2 linked regions of the Arthrobacter crystallopoietes genome follow. The protein of the gene in region 1 interacts with the protein of each later gene in a pairwise test. Links are inferred from orthologs where the notes say so. Each region holds a gene or a part of one and is shown on either strand. Other genes may lie near its edges. The genes, in order: AC20117_RS20145 and dnaE.

Evidence for each region.
Region 2: the proteins of AC20117_RS20145 (region 1) and dnaE interact in binary tests that used the Escherichia coli proteins (3 or more experiments, as listed by UniProt). The link is inferred for Arthrobacter crystallopoietes from one-to-one orthologs.

The regions. Positions count from the first base shown.
Region 1 is NZ_CP018863.1:4,377,397-4,383,480, reverse strand. Bases 1,702-4,647 are described here. They hold AC20117_RS20145 (aminotransferase class I/II-fold pyridoxal phosphate-dependent enzyme), read right to left. Parts: upstream 3,823-4,647; coding sequence 2,581-3,822; downstream 1,702-2,580. Other genes in these bases: AC20117_RS20135 (YceD family protein), read left to right, coding at 4,496-4,647; coaD (pantetheine-phosphate adenylyltransferase), read left to right, coding at 3,898-4,380; AC20117_RS20150 (spermidine synthase), read right to left, coding at 1,808-2,578; rsmD (16S rRNA (guanine(966)-N(2))-methyltransferase RsmD), read left to right, coding at 1,702-1,825. Outside these bases: AC20117_RS20160 (ATP-dependent DNA helicase RecG), read left to right, coding at 1-1,240; more of rsmD, read left to right, coding at 1,244-1,701; more of AC20117_RS20135, read left to right, coding at 4,648-5,071; rpmF (50S ribosomal protein L32), read left to right, coding at 5,074-5,277; rnc (ribonuclease III), read left to right, coding at 5,288-5,983; mutM (bifunctional DNA-formamidopyrimidine glycosylase/DNA-(apurinic or apyrimidinic site) lyase), read left to right, coding at 5,976-6,084. UniProt on the Escherichia coli protein: Shows aminotransferase activity with methionine and histidine as substrates, and to a lesser extent also with phenylalanine.
Region 2 is NZ_CP018863.1:3,744,427-3,751,621, forward strand. What follows is about bases 1,822-5,878. They hold dnaE (DNA polymerase III subunit alpha), read left to right. Parts: upstream 1,822-2,198; coding sequence 2,199-5,678; downstream 5,679-5,878. Other genes in these bases: AC20117_RS17295 (RluA family pseudouridine synthase), read left to right, coding at 1,822-2,074; AC20117_RS17305 (flavin reductase family protein), read right to left, coding at 5,692-5,878. Also shown: AC20117_RS17285 (DivIVA domain-containing protein), read left to right, coding at 1-404; lspA (signal peptidase II), read left to right, coding at 538-1,146; more of AC20117_RS17295, read left to right, coding at 1,139-1,821; more of AC20117_RS17305, read right to left, coding at 5,879-6,222; hisD (histidinol dehydrogenase), read left to right, coding at 6,402-7,195. UniProt on the Escherichia coli protein: DNA polymerase III is a complex, multichain enzyme responsible for most of the replicative synthesis in bacteria. This DNA polymerase also exhibits 3' to 5' exonuclease activity. The alpha chain is the DNA polymerase catalytic subunit.

The sequences.
Region 1 (6,084 bases):
CCAAGCCGTCCTGATGGCGCCAACGGAGGTGCTGGCAGGCCAGCACTACGAATCGATCCGGCGGATGCTGGGGCCGCTGGCCGAGGGCGGCATGCTTGGCGGCGATGAAAACGGCACTAGGGTCGTGCTGTTGACTGGTTCCGTGGTAGGAGCCGCCCGCCGCAGCGTCCTGCGGGATATCAACAGCAACGAGGCTGGCATCGTCATCGGCACCCACGCCCTGCTTTCGAAAGAGGTTGAGTATTACGATCTGGGCCTGATCGTCGTGGATGAGCAGCACCGCTTCGGCGTCGAGCAGCGCGACCAGTTGCGTGCACAGGCCATCAAGCCGCCGCACCTGCTGGTCATGACCGCCACACCGATCCCGCGCACCGTAGCCATGACCGTTTTCGGCGATTTGGAAACATCGGTACTGCGGGAACTGCCGGCCGGACGCGCCCCGATCCGTACCCATCTCGTGGGACTGGTGGAGAACCCTGGGTGGGCGGAACGGATCTGGGCCAGGGCGCGCGAAGAGGTCGACGCCGGCAGGCAGGTGTACGTGGTCTGTCCCAAGATCGGTGACGACGAAGGCGAGGATCCGGCGAGTTTTGAGCCGACTGCCGATGCCGGAGAGGAAAGCCGTCCGCTGGCTTCCGTCCAACGGATTGCCGAGTTCCTCGGGGAGCTGCCGGTCTTGTCCGGAGTGCGCATAGGTGTGCTTCACGGCAGGCTGGACTCGACGGAAAAGAATGCCACCATGGCCGCTTTCACCGAGGGGCAGCTGGACCTCCTCGTGTCTACCACCGTCATCGAAGTCGGTGTGGACGTGCCGAATGCCACGATGATGGTGATCCTTGATGCAGACCGGTTCGGCATTTCCCAGCTTCACCAGCTGCGGGGACGGGTGGGCCGCGGCTCGCTGCTGGGCACATGCCTGCTGGTCACAAGCCTGGAGCCGGGCCACCCCAGCCGGGAGCGGCTGCAAGCAGTGGAAGCGACCACTGACGGATTCCGGCTGGCCCAGGACGACCTGAAACTGCGGCGCGAAGGCGACATTCTGGGATCCTCCCAGTCCGGTGGCAAGTCCACGCTGAAGCTGCTGCGCGTCATCAAGGACGAAGCCGTGATCGAACAGGCCCGCAACGACGCCGCGGCGATTATCGAACACGACGCGCAGCTGGGGGACTACCCGGAGTTGGCCCAGGCCATCGAGCTGTATCTCAACCCGGAGAAAGAGGCATTCCTTGAGCGGGGGTAAACAGTGAGCCGGGTGGTGGCCGGGGCCGCCGGCGGCATGACGCTGGCCAATGTGCCGGGCACCGCCACGAGGCCGACGACGGATCGGGTCAAGGAAGCCTTGTTCTCACGGCTCGAGTCGTACGACGTCATCCATGACGCCGTCGTTCTGGACCTCTTTGCGGGGTCGGGTGCCTTGGGGGCCGAATGCGCCAGCAGGGGAGCAGCCCGCGTTGAGCTGGTCGAGCTGGCGGAGAAGGCCGCGGCCGTGTGCCGGCGCAACGCCGAGATGATCAATTCCGTGCTGCGCCGCGCCGTGGTGCAGGTCCACCGCACCGGTGCCGAGGGGTACCTCGCCCGGCTGCAGGAGGGCCGGCATTACAACCTGGTGCTGATCGATCCGCCGTATCCGCTCGCCGAAGACAAGCTGGCGGAGATCCTGGCCCTGCTGGAGCCGTTCCTGGCCGAGGGGTCGGTGGTCGTCGTCGAACGCTCCTCACGTTCGCCGGAACCATGTTGGCCGGCCGGGCTGGAGTGTTTTTCCGGCCGCAAATACGGTGAGACGCAGTTGTGGTTCGCGGAACCGGTCCTAAGCCAGCACGAATGACTCCAGCTCGGCGCCTGTGAGCACCCGCGCAGGATGTGGACCGGCGGCCAGCAGGGACTGCGTCCAGTCCTCCGGCCACGGATCCAGTCTCGCAGCGAGCACCAGGTTGCCGGCATAGCGGCTCGTGAACATGCCCGCTTCGCCCAGCACTGCCACCGCCGGCGTACAGTCCGATAGCTCCTTGATCTGACGCTTGGCAAAGGTCAGCGGAGGGTCGTCACCCACGTTGACCAGCAGCACTCCGCCGGGCGCCAGCAGTTTGAGCAGCTCGCTGTAGAAACCGCCCGTGGCCAAATGCTCCGGGGCATCTTCGCCGGCGAAGACATCGAGAACAACGACGTCGAACTCGCCGTCGATATCGCCGAAGGTCAGTTCCTGGCGGGCATCCCCGATATAAACTGTCAGATCGGTTCCCTCGGGCAGCGGCAGTTGGTCGATGACGTAGTCCAGCAGCTCCCGTTCCAATTCCACGGCATGCTGCTCGGAGCCCGGCCTGGTGGCCTGGAGGTAGCGCGCCAGCGTGAGTGCGCCGGCGCCCAGATGCAAGGAGCGCAGAGGCTGCCCTGGTTCGCCGGCAAGATCCACAACGTTGGCAATCCGGCGCAGATACTCGTAGAAGACATGCTCCGGGTGCTTCAGATCGACATGTGACTGTTCGGCTCCGCCGATACTCAGGATGTACGCTCCCGGCACCCTGGTGTCCGGGTCGATGGAGGCATGCAGGCCGCTGCCGCGAAGGAACCGGTTCGGCACCGTTAGAGCCTGTCCTTCAAGGTGGCGATCCGCGACGCCGCTTCCTCCAGCACATCCACACGTTTGCAGAAGGCGAAGCGCAGCAGCGACTTGGTCCGTTCCGCACCTTCCGGGTGGCAGAACACCGGAACCGGTATGGCTGCCACACCGACCAGCTCGGGGAGCCGGCGGGCCAATGCTGTTGCATCGGTAACGCCCAGCGGCGCCGCGTCCACATTGATGAAGTAGGTACCCTGCGGCGTGAAGACGTCCATGCCCGCCGCCCGCAAGCCTTCGCTCAGGATGTCCCGCTTGCGCTGCAGCGTGTTCGCTAAGTCTTCGTAGAACGATCCGTCCAGCGCGAGGCCGGCCGCCACGGCCGCCTGGAAGGGGGTGCCGGAGGAATAACTGAGAAATTGCTTGACGGTCCGCGCCGCCGCCACCAGCTCGGCCGGTCCACTCATCCAGCCGATTTTCCATCCGGTGAGCGAGAACGTTTTGCCAGCGGAGGAAATGGTCAGGGTGCGCTCCGATGCGCCGGGCAGCGTGGCCACGGGTATGTGGGCTACCCCGAAGGTGAGGTGTTCGTAGACCTCATCCGTGATGATGATGGCATCGTGTCGGTTGGCCAGCTCCACGATGCGCGTGAGCGCCTCCCGGGTGAAGACACTGCCCATCGGATTGTGCGGGTTGTTGACCAGGATGACGCGGGTCCGGTCGGAAAAAGCAGCCTCAAGCGCGGCCAGGTCCGGCTGGAACTCGGGCGCCAGCAACGGTGCGGTGACGTGGGTAGCGCCGCTGAGCGCGATCACAGCGCCGTACGAGTCGTAGAACGGTTCGAAGGTCAGAACCTCGTCGCCGGGGCCGGTCAAGGCCAGCAGGGCGGCGGCCAAGGCTTCCGTAGCCCCGGTGGTCACGATGATTTCCGTCTCCGGGTCCGGCGTCAGTCCATAGAAACGCCGTTGATGGTCGGAGATCGCTTCGCGCAGCGCGGGGATTCCCTTGCCCGGTGCATACTGGTTTGCGCCCGCCGAGATTGCGTCACGGGCAGCCTCCCGCATCAGGTCGGGACCGTCCTCGTCCGGGAACCCCTGGCCAAGGTTGATCGCGCCGGTTCGAACGGCCAGCGTGGTGATCTCCTCGAAGATGGTCACACCCAAATGACCGTCCGCACCGAGGAGGTTGGCGCCTTCGGCCGTGCGTAGCCACGGTGCACGGCTCCCGGAGGGGGATCCTTGGGCCAGGTTTTCGTCCGTTCTGCTCATGTCTCCCAGTAATATCACTACAACCGCGGGCTCACGTGGTGTGACTTGTGCAGTGAATGGATTAGATTCATAGATATGCGCCGAGCCGTCTGCCCTGGATCCTATGACCCCCTGCACAACGGGCACGTGGAAATCATTGCCCGTGCCGCCAGCATGTACGACGAAGTGATCGTCGCCGTCTCCACCAACTATGCGAAGAAATACAGGTTCTCCTTGGACGTGCGCCTGGACATGGCCCGCCAGACCCTGTCGTACCTGCGCGGGATCACCGTGGAGCCGATGGGCGACGGCCTGCTGGCGGAATTTTGCCGCAGCCATGGTGCAGGTGTCATCATCAAAGGGTTGCGTTCCACGCAGGATTACCAGTACGAACTGCCCATGGCCCGGATGAACCGTCATCTTACTGGCGTTGAAACGGTGTTCCTGCCGGCGGAGAACAATTACACTCACCTCTCATCCACTTTGATCAAGGAAGTGGCGGCGCTCGGCGGTGACATCGCGGACTTCGTACCGAAGGCCGTGCTGCAACGTTTCCAGCAGGGCGAACAAGGACAATAGTCCGGCGGAGCGTCCATTTGAGAGTATGGGCATCTTCGCGCTAAGATAATACGTCGGTCTATGTTCTATAGGAGTTCTCATCGTTGTGATCATGAATCATGATCAAAATTCGCCCCTGGCCATTTCGGTCAAGGATCTCGGGCGCAGCCCGGGTACTATGCGGACCCTGAACGAGCATGTACCTGCACCGGATCAGTTCGGTGCAGCACTCATTGGCGTGCAGGAAGGCTCTGATATGGAGCTGGATCTGCGGCTTGAGTCCGTACACGAAGGTATTCTGGTTTCCGGCACTGCCACCGTTGATGTAACGGGGGAGTGCGGGCGCTGCCTGGATGCAATCGAGTATGATCTCTCCGTCAGGGTGCAGGAACTCTTCTACTACGAGGGCTTCGATCCGCAGGATCAGGGCCCGGATGATGAAGAGGCTGAAGAGCAGCGGCGGGTAGAGCGCGATTCAATCGATCTCGAACCGGTGTTGCGGGACGCAGTGGTAACCGCCCTGCCGTTCCAGCCGGTGTGCCGGGAAGACTGTAAAGGCCTTTGTCCTGAATGCGGGATGCGCCTTGAAGAGGATCCGGGCCACCAACATGAGGTTTTGGATCCTCGCTGGGCAGCCCTCGCCGGGTTGGCTGGCACAGCTGCCGATGAGGCAGCAACACGTACAGAGTCAGACGAGAGAGAAGAGAGTTAGTCGTGGCTGTTCCCAAGCGGAAAATGTCCCGCTCGAATACGCGCGCACGCCGGTCCCAGTGGAAGGCAACTGCGCCCAACCTGGTCAAGACCGTTGAGAACGGCCGTGTCACCTACAGCCTGCCTCACCAGGCCAAGGTCGTCACCGACTCGGCAGGCACCGCGCTGTTCCTTGAGTACAAGGGCCGCAAGGTAGCCGACGTTTAATAGCGTCCGCATGCCTTCAACTGAAGAGCTTTTGAAGCGTCTCGGCGTCGAAATCGACGCCGAGACGCTTCGTCTTGCTCTGACACATCGCTCCTACGCGTATGAACACGGCGGCCTGCCGACCAATGAGCGCCTCGAATTCCTGGGCGACTCCATTCTCGGCTTCTCCGTTACTGATGCGCTCTACCGCGACAATCCCACCCTTCCCGAGGGCGAGCTGGCAAAACGCCGTTCCGCCGTCGTCAGCACCCGTGCGCTGGCAGGGGTTGCCCGCGACCTGGATCTGGGCCAGTACATTCTGCTCGGCCAGGGCGAAAAGCTGACCAACGGCGCCGATAAGTCTTCCATTCTGGCGGACACCGTCGAAGCGCTGATCGGCGCTACCTACCTCGTCAACGGCATCGAAACCGCGCGCGGAATGGTCATGCGCCTCATTTCCCCTCTGCTGGCGGATGCCGAGGCACTAGGCGCGGGTACTGACTGGAAAACGAGCATCCAGGAACTGGCCGCCGCCCGCAAGATGGGCGGCGTCGAATATGCCGTCCAGGGCTCGGGACCGGACCACGCCAGGACGTTCGTGGCCACGCTGCGCATCGGCGGCACCGCTTACGGCCAGGGCACCGGCCACTCCAAGAAGGAAGCCGAGCAGGAAGCTGCCGCCGTCTCATGGCGCCAGCTGCGTTCCGTCGAACCCGCAGATGCCTGAACTGCCTGAAGTCGAGGTAGTACGACGCGGCCTGGCCCAGTGGGTACGCGGCCGCACCATTACCGGCGTCGAGATCCTCGACGAGCGCTCCATCCGCCGCC
Region 2 (7,195 bases), 630 kb from region 1 along the record:
CGGCTGTTCCCGCTACGGCGGCCGCTCCGGTCGTCAGTGCTCCGGCTCCCGCCGCTCCAGCAGCCGGTGGCGGCCACACTGCCACTGCCGAGTCCGCCGCGGGTGTTCTGGCCATGGCGCAGAAGCTTCACGACGAATATGTCAACGCCGGCGTCGAGCAGCGCGACAAGATCATTGCCGAAGCTCAGATGGAAGCGAGCACCCTCGTCAACGATGCACAGGAGAAGAGCCGCAAAACGCTGGGCTCCCTGGAGCAGCAGAAGGCTGTACTGGAGCGCAAGCTCGAGCAGCTGCGCGGCTTCGAACGGGACTACCGTTCACGACTCAAGGCCTACATCGAAGGCCAGCTGCGCGATCTGGAAGCCCGTGGCTCCTTTGCGACTCCGGACATCAAGGAGAGCTAGAGTCCTCAGCTTGACCCAGTTTTGAGCCCTTTGTTCAAGGGCAAGGATGGCCGGTGCCGGGAATTCCCTGACACCGGCCATTTCTCTAGCCGTGTTCCGTGCCGCCATCCGTTATTGCCGTTAGAAAAGAATCATGTCTGAACCATCTTCCGGGGACCAGCCCGCGGACAGCAGCATCGAACGCCAACCCACCGGTGTCCGCAGCCGGCGCACCGCTGGTTTTGTCCTGATCCTGGCAGGCTGCGCCGCGTTTGCGTACCTCTTCGATCAGCTGACCAAATGGTGGGTCGTCAGCACCATGACGGAGGGCGATATCATTCCGGTGCTGCCCCCGCTGCTGCACTGGCACTTCATCCGAAATTCGGGTGCGGCGTTTTCGATCGGCCAGGACTACACCTGGGTCTTTACGATCGTGATGGTCCTGGTTTCCGGTGCCATCATTTTCTACGCACGCAAGGTCCGATCCGCCTGGTGGTCCATCGCCCTCGGCCTACTTCTGGGCGGTGCGCTGGGCAACCTGACGGACAGGCTCTTCCGGGAACCGTCTTTCGGCGTCGGCCATGTGGTGGATTTCATCGCGTTCCCCAATTTCGCCATTTTCAATATTGCGGACTGTGCCGTGGTCGGCGGCGTAATACTCTGGTGCATTCTGACCTTCATGGGCATTGGTATCGACGGCGAACGCGTACCGTCCGGTAAACAGCCGCCGAAAGACCGCAGCCCGGAGCAGCACGGTGCCTGATCAGCTTTACCAGTTCTCGCTTGACCCGGAGACGGCGGGCAAACGCGCCGACGCTGCTATTGCCGGCCTGCTGGACATATCGCGTTCGGCGGCCGCGACGTTGTGCACCGCGGGCCATGTCAGGCTTAACGGCAAGATCCTGGGCAAATCAGACCGGTTGCCGAATGCGGGAGAACTTGAAATCCGCAGACCCGAAGAGCGGGATCCGTTGGAGATCGTCGTCGAAGAGGTGGAAGATTTGAAGGTTCTCGGTGACGATGATGACTTCGTCGTGATTGACAAGCCTGTTGGAGTGGCTGCCCACCCCTCGCCAGGCTGGGTCGGCCCCACCGTGGTGGGTGCCCTGGCCGCACTGGGATATAGAATTTCCACGTCCGGGGCGGCGGAGCGTGCGGGCATTGTGCACCGGCTCGATGTCGGCACGTCAGGCGTCATGGTCGTGGCAAAGACCGAGCACGCGTACACGCTGCTCAAGCGGGCTTTCAAGGAACGTACGGTCGATAAGGTTTATCACGCACTGGTACAGGGCCTGCCGGATCCGCTCGAAGGAACTATCGACGCACCCATCGGCAGGCACCCGGGCTACGACTGGCGCTTCGCCGTCGTGGAGGACGGGCGGAACTCAGTCACCCATTACAAGGTGATTGAAGCGTTCGGAAAGGCGTCGTTGGTCGAAGTTCATCTGGAGACGGGGCGGACGCACCAGATCCGCGTTCATTTCGCCGCTCTCCGCCACCCGTGCGCCGGGGACCTGACTTACGGGGCGGACCCGAAGCTCGCGGCCGAACTCGGCCTGACCAGACAATGGCTCCACGCCAAGAAACTCGGTTTCGACCATCCGGTCAGCGGAAAATGGGTGGAGTACGAAAGCGAATATCCCCAGGATCTGGCCTATGCACTGGAAGCACTGGCCGAACACCGGGTCTGATCTGTACGACGGCGGGACCGCGGCATGAAACGTGCCCGCCTAGAATGAAGTGGTGGCAACTGTGACTAGCTCGATTTCCGGTACTGATTCGTTTGTACATCTCCACAACCACACCGAGTACTCCATGCTCGACGGCGCAGCCCGCCTGACGGACCTCTTCGAACATGCCCATGAACTCGGCATGGACTCCGTGGCCACCACGGACCACGGTTTTGTCTTTGGCGCCTTCGATTTCTGGAACAAGGCCAACAACGCCGGCATTAAGCCGATCGTCGGGGTGGAAGCCTATTTGACGCCCGGCACGGCGAGGTCGGACAAGACCCGTGTCCGCTGGGGCGACGGCGGCCGCGGCGACGTCTCGGGCGCCGGTGCATACACGCATATGACGATGTGGGCCGAGACGACCGAGGGCATGCACAATCTGTTCCGCATGTCGTCCCTGGCGTCGCTGGAGGGGTACCTGTACAAGCCCCGCATGGACCGGGATCTGCTGCAGACCTACGGCAAGGGCCTGATCACCACCACCGGCTGCCCATCGGGCGAGGTGCAGACGAAGCTGCGGCTGGGGCTCTACAAGGAAGCGATGCAGGCCGCCTCGGATTTCCGGGACATCCTGGGGCCGGAGAACTTTTACTGCGAACTGATGGACCACGGCCTCGACATCGAGCGCAATGTCCAGGCGGATCTGCTCAAGCTGGCCCGCGAGCTGCAGCTGCCGTTGGTGGCAACCAACGATCTGCACTACACACATGCCGAGGACGCGAAGGCCCACGCGGCACTGCTCTGCGTCCAGTCCGGCTCGACGATGGCCGATCCCAAGCGCTTCAAGTTCGACGCCGATGAGTTCTATCTGAAATCTCCGGCTGAGATGCGGGCCATTTTCCGCGACTATCCGGAGGCCTGCGACAACACCCTGCTGATCGCCGAACGGTGCAACGTCGAGTTCAACACCCAGGCCAACTACATGCCGCGGTACCCCGTTCCGGAAGGGGAGAACGAGGAGTCCTGGTTCATCAAGGAGGTCGAAAAAGGCCTTCATTACCGCTACCCGGCGGGTATTCCCGACGACGTCCGCAAGCAAGCGGACTACGAAGTCGGCGTCATCTCCCAGATGGGCTTCCCCGGGTACTTCCTGGTCGTGGCCGACTTCATCAACTGGGCCAAGAATAACGGCATTCGCGTAGGACCGGGCCGTGGTTCGGGTGCCGGTTCAATGGCGGCCTACGCCATGCGCATCACGGACCTGGATCCGCTCAAGCACGGTCTGATCTTCGAACGGTTCCTCAACCCGGACCGTGTGTCCATGCCTGACTTCGACGTCGACTTCGATGATCGGCGCCGCTCGGAGGTCATCAGGTATGTCACCGAGAAGTACGGTGACGAGCGGGTGGCCATGATTGTCACGTACGGCACCATCAAGGGCAAGCAGGCGCTGAAGGACTCCTCGCGCGTCATGGGTTACCCCTTCTCGACGGGAGAGCGGCTGACCAAGGCGATGCCGCCGGACGTCATGGGCAAGGGCATTTCGCTGCAGGACGTGCACAATCCGGAGGCCAAGCGCTACAGCGAGGCCGAAGAGCTGCGGGAACTGCTCAAGTCGGATCCGGATTCAGCCAAGGTCTTCGAAACGGCGCTCGGGCTCGAGGGCCTGAAGCGGCAGTGGGGTGTCCACGCGGCCGGTGTGATCATGTCCTCGGATCCGCTGATCGATATCATTCCGATCATGCGCCGTGAGCAGGACGGCCAGGTCATCACGCAGTTCGACTATCCGACTTGTGAGGGCCTTGGCCTGATCAAGATGGACTTCCTCGGTCTGCGGAACCTGACGATCATCACGGACGCGCTGGAAAACATCCAGATGAACCGGGACTTCGAGCTGGTGCTTGAGGACCTGACACTGGATGATCCGGACTCTTACGCCCTGCTGGCACGCGGCGACACTCTGGGAGTCTTCCAGCTCGACGGCGGCCCGATGCGGTCCCTGCTGAAGCTCATGCGGCCGGATAACTTCGAAGACATTTCCGCGGTGCTTGCGCTGTACCGCCCCGGGCCGATGGGCGCTAACGCGCACAATAACTACGCGCTGCGCAAGAACGGGCTGCAGGAGATCACTCCTATCCACCCGGAGCTTGAGGAGCCGCTGGCCGAAATTCTAGGCGGCACCTACGGCCTGATCGTCTATCAGGAACAGGTTATGGCGATCGCGCAGAAACTGGCCGGGTACTCGCTCGGCCAGGCAGATATTCTGCGGCGTGCCATGGGCAAGAAGAAGAAGTCGGAGCTGGACAAGCAGTACGCCGGCTTCGAAAAGGGCATGCAGGACAACGGCTATTCCGCCGCAGCCATCAAGACGCTGTGGGATATCCTGCTCCCGTTCTCGGACTACGCGTTCAACAAGGCACACTCGGCCGCGTACGGCGTCGTGTCCTATTGGACGGCGTACCTCAAGGCGCATTATCCGGGCGAATACATGGCTGCGCTGCTGACCTCCGTCGGTGACGACAAGGACAAGCTGGCCATGTACCTTAACGAATGCCGGCACATGGGCATTACGGTGCTTCCGCCGGACGTCAACGAATCCAGTGTGAACTTCACCCCGGTGGGCAAGGACATCCGGTTCGGCATGGGCGCCATCCGCAACGTTGGCGCCAACGTGGTCCATGCCATGGTCGCCGCCCGCGAGGAGAAGGGGCACTTCAGCTCGTTCAGCGATTTCCTACAGAAGGTTCCCGCGGTTGTCTGCAACAAGCGGACCATCGAATCACTGATCAAGGCCGGCGCGTTCGACTCGCTCGGCGATCCGCGCCGCGCCCTGGCCATGATCCATGAAGAAGCGGTTGACTCCGTCATTGTGCTCAAGCGCAACGAGGCAGCCAACCAGTTCGACCTCTTCAGTGCGTTTGACGACGGCGGTGAAACCTCCGGCGGACTGGCCGTGGAAGTTCCGGATCTGCCTGAATGGGACAAGAAGGACAAACTGGCGTTCGAGCGCGACATGCTCGGCCTGTATGTCTCGGACCATCCGCTTCAGGGCTTGGAAGGTCTGCTGAGCCAGCATGCGGACCTGACCATTACCTCAGTCATCGGCGAAGACGGTCCCGCGGACGGTGCCATCGTCACTATTGCCGGAATGATCACCTCCTTGCAGCGCCGGATCGCCAAGAACAGCGGCAACGCCTACGCCCGTGCCGAGGTGGAAGACCTCGGCGGCTCCATGGAAGTGATGTTCTTCGGTCAGGTGTACGGACCGATCTCGACCATCCTGGCGGAAGACCTGATCGTCGTCGTCCGCGGCCGGTTGCAGCGCCGTGACGACGGCGCAGTAACGCTGAATGCCCAGGAGCTGACCGTTCCTGACCTCAGCGATGGCCATTCCGGGCCGGTGGTAATTTCCATGGCCAGTTTCAAGGCGACCGAGACGGTGGTTTCGTCCCTTGGCGACGTGCTGCGGACACACCCGGGAACCACCGAAGTCCAGGTGCGGCTGAACAGCTCACGGAAAGTTGAAGTGATGAAGCTTGGCGTCGATCTCCGGGTCAACCCCACGCCGTCGCTCTTTGGTGATCTTAAGGTGCTGCTGGGTCCAGCCTGCCTCGACGTCTAGCGGCTCCGGGGATTTAGATCTGGTATTCGAGCGGACTCGGGCGAACGTAGGAGCCGCTGTGGTACAGTAGCGGCGTCGCTTCGTCGCCGAGCGAGCCTTCCACTACCTCGACGATCACCACAGCGTTGTTTTCGAAGGACACGCGCATTTGGATCTTGCCGACCAGATAGGCATGGACATCCTTCAGGAGAGGCACCCCGTAGGGACCTGCTTCCCAATGATCTCCGCTGAAGCGGTCTTTCGTACGGGCGAAACGGTCGGCGAGCCCGCGGTTGTCCTGGCCGAGGATGTGGACGCCAATATAGTTCGAGTTCGCGACGGCGGGCCAGGACGAGCTGGAGCGGGCCATGTTGAAGGTGAAGCGCGGTGGCTCCGCCGACAGGGACGCCACCGAGGTCGCCGTGAAGCCAAAAGGCTTGCCCTCGTACTCAACGGTGAGAATCGCCACTCCGGCAGCATGCCGCCGGAAGACCTCCCGGAAGGTGGTTCCCAGCAGTTGCCCGGCGGGCGTGACAGACTGTGCTGCTACGGATTCGGCACTCACAACAATGTTTCTCCAGAACTATTCGGTGGGGACAGAAGACAGCCTGACCCATTAACGTTCAGCGTATTCGGCATCGGGCGGCGTGGGGCATTGTGTTAAGTTGTGCTAAATTTCCTGCCTGCTCCTCAACCATGGCCCCTGGCAGGAAACGACTGGGCCGGGCTCAGTAGAATGGAAACGTGAATCCTGCTTCGAACCTTGAATCCTTTTCCCAGTTTCCCCTCTTGGACCTGCGCGGGCGCCATTTGAATACCGCAGAGCTGAAGGCCGCCATGCCCCGGGCAGAGACGACCTTTGACGTCGCCTCGCATGCGGTCGAGGAGATTATCAACAAGGTGCGAGGCGACGGGTTCGCGGCGCTGGCCGAACTGGCATCGCGGTTTGACGGCGTGCAACAGCAGCACCCCCTCGTGCCGCAGGAAGAACTGGTCCGCGCGCTGGAGGCACTTGATCCGGCGGTCCGTGCCGCTCTGGAAGAGTCCATCGCGAGGGCTCGCGTCTTTGCCGACGCGCAGAAGCCGGACGATGCCACGGTGGAGATCGCCCCAGGCGCCACGGTCACGCACAAGTGGGTACCGGTTTCGCGGGTGGGCCTGTACGTCCCGGGCGGGCTGGCGGTCTATCCTTCGTCGGTGGTGATGAACGTCGTTCCGGCGATGGCCGCCGGCGTTGGTTCGATCGCATTAGCCTCACCACCGCAGAAAGACTTCGGCGGCCTGCCGCATCCCACCATTCTGGCGGCGGCCCGTCTGCTGGGTATTGACGAGGTCTATGCCATCGGCGGTGCGCAGGCAGTGGCGGCGTTTGCCTATGGTGTTCCCGCCAATGACTTCGGCCCCGCGCTGGCCCCGGTCGATGTGGTCACCGGTCCCGGCAACGTCTTCGTTGCTACGGCCAAGCGCCTGGTCAAGAGCGTGGTGGGTATTGACGCGGAGGCGGGCACCACCGAAATTGCAATCCTTGCGGACGACAG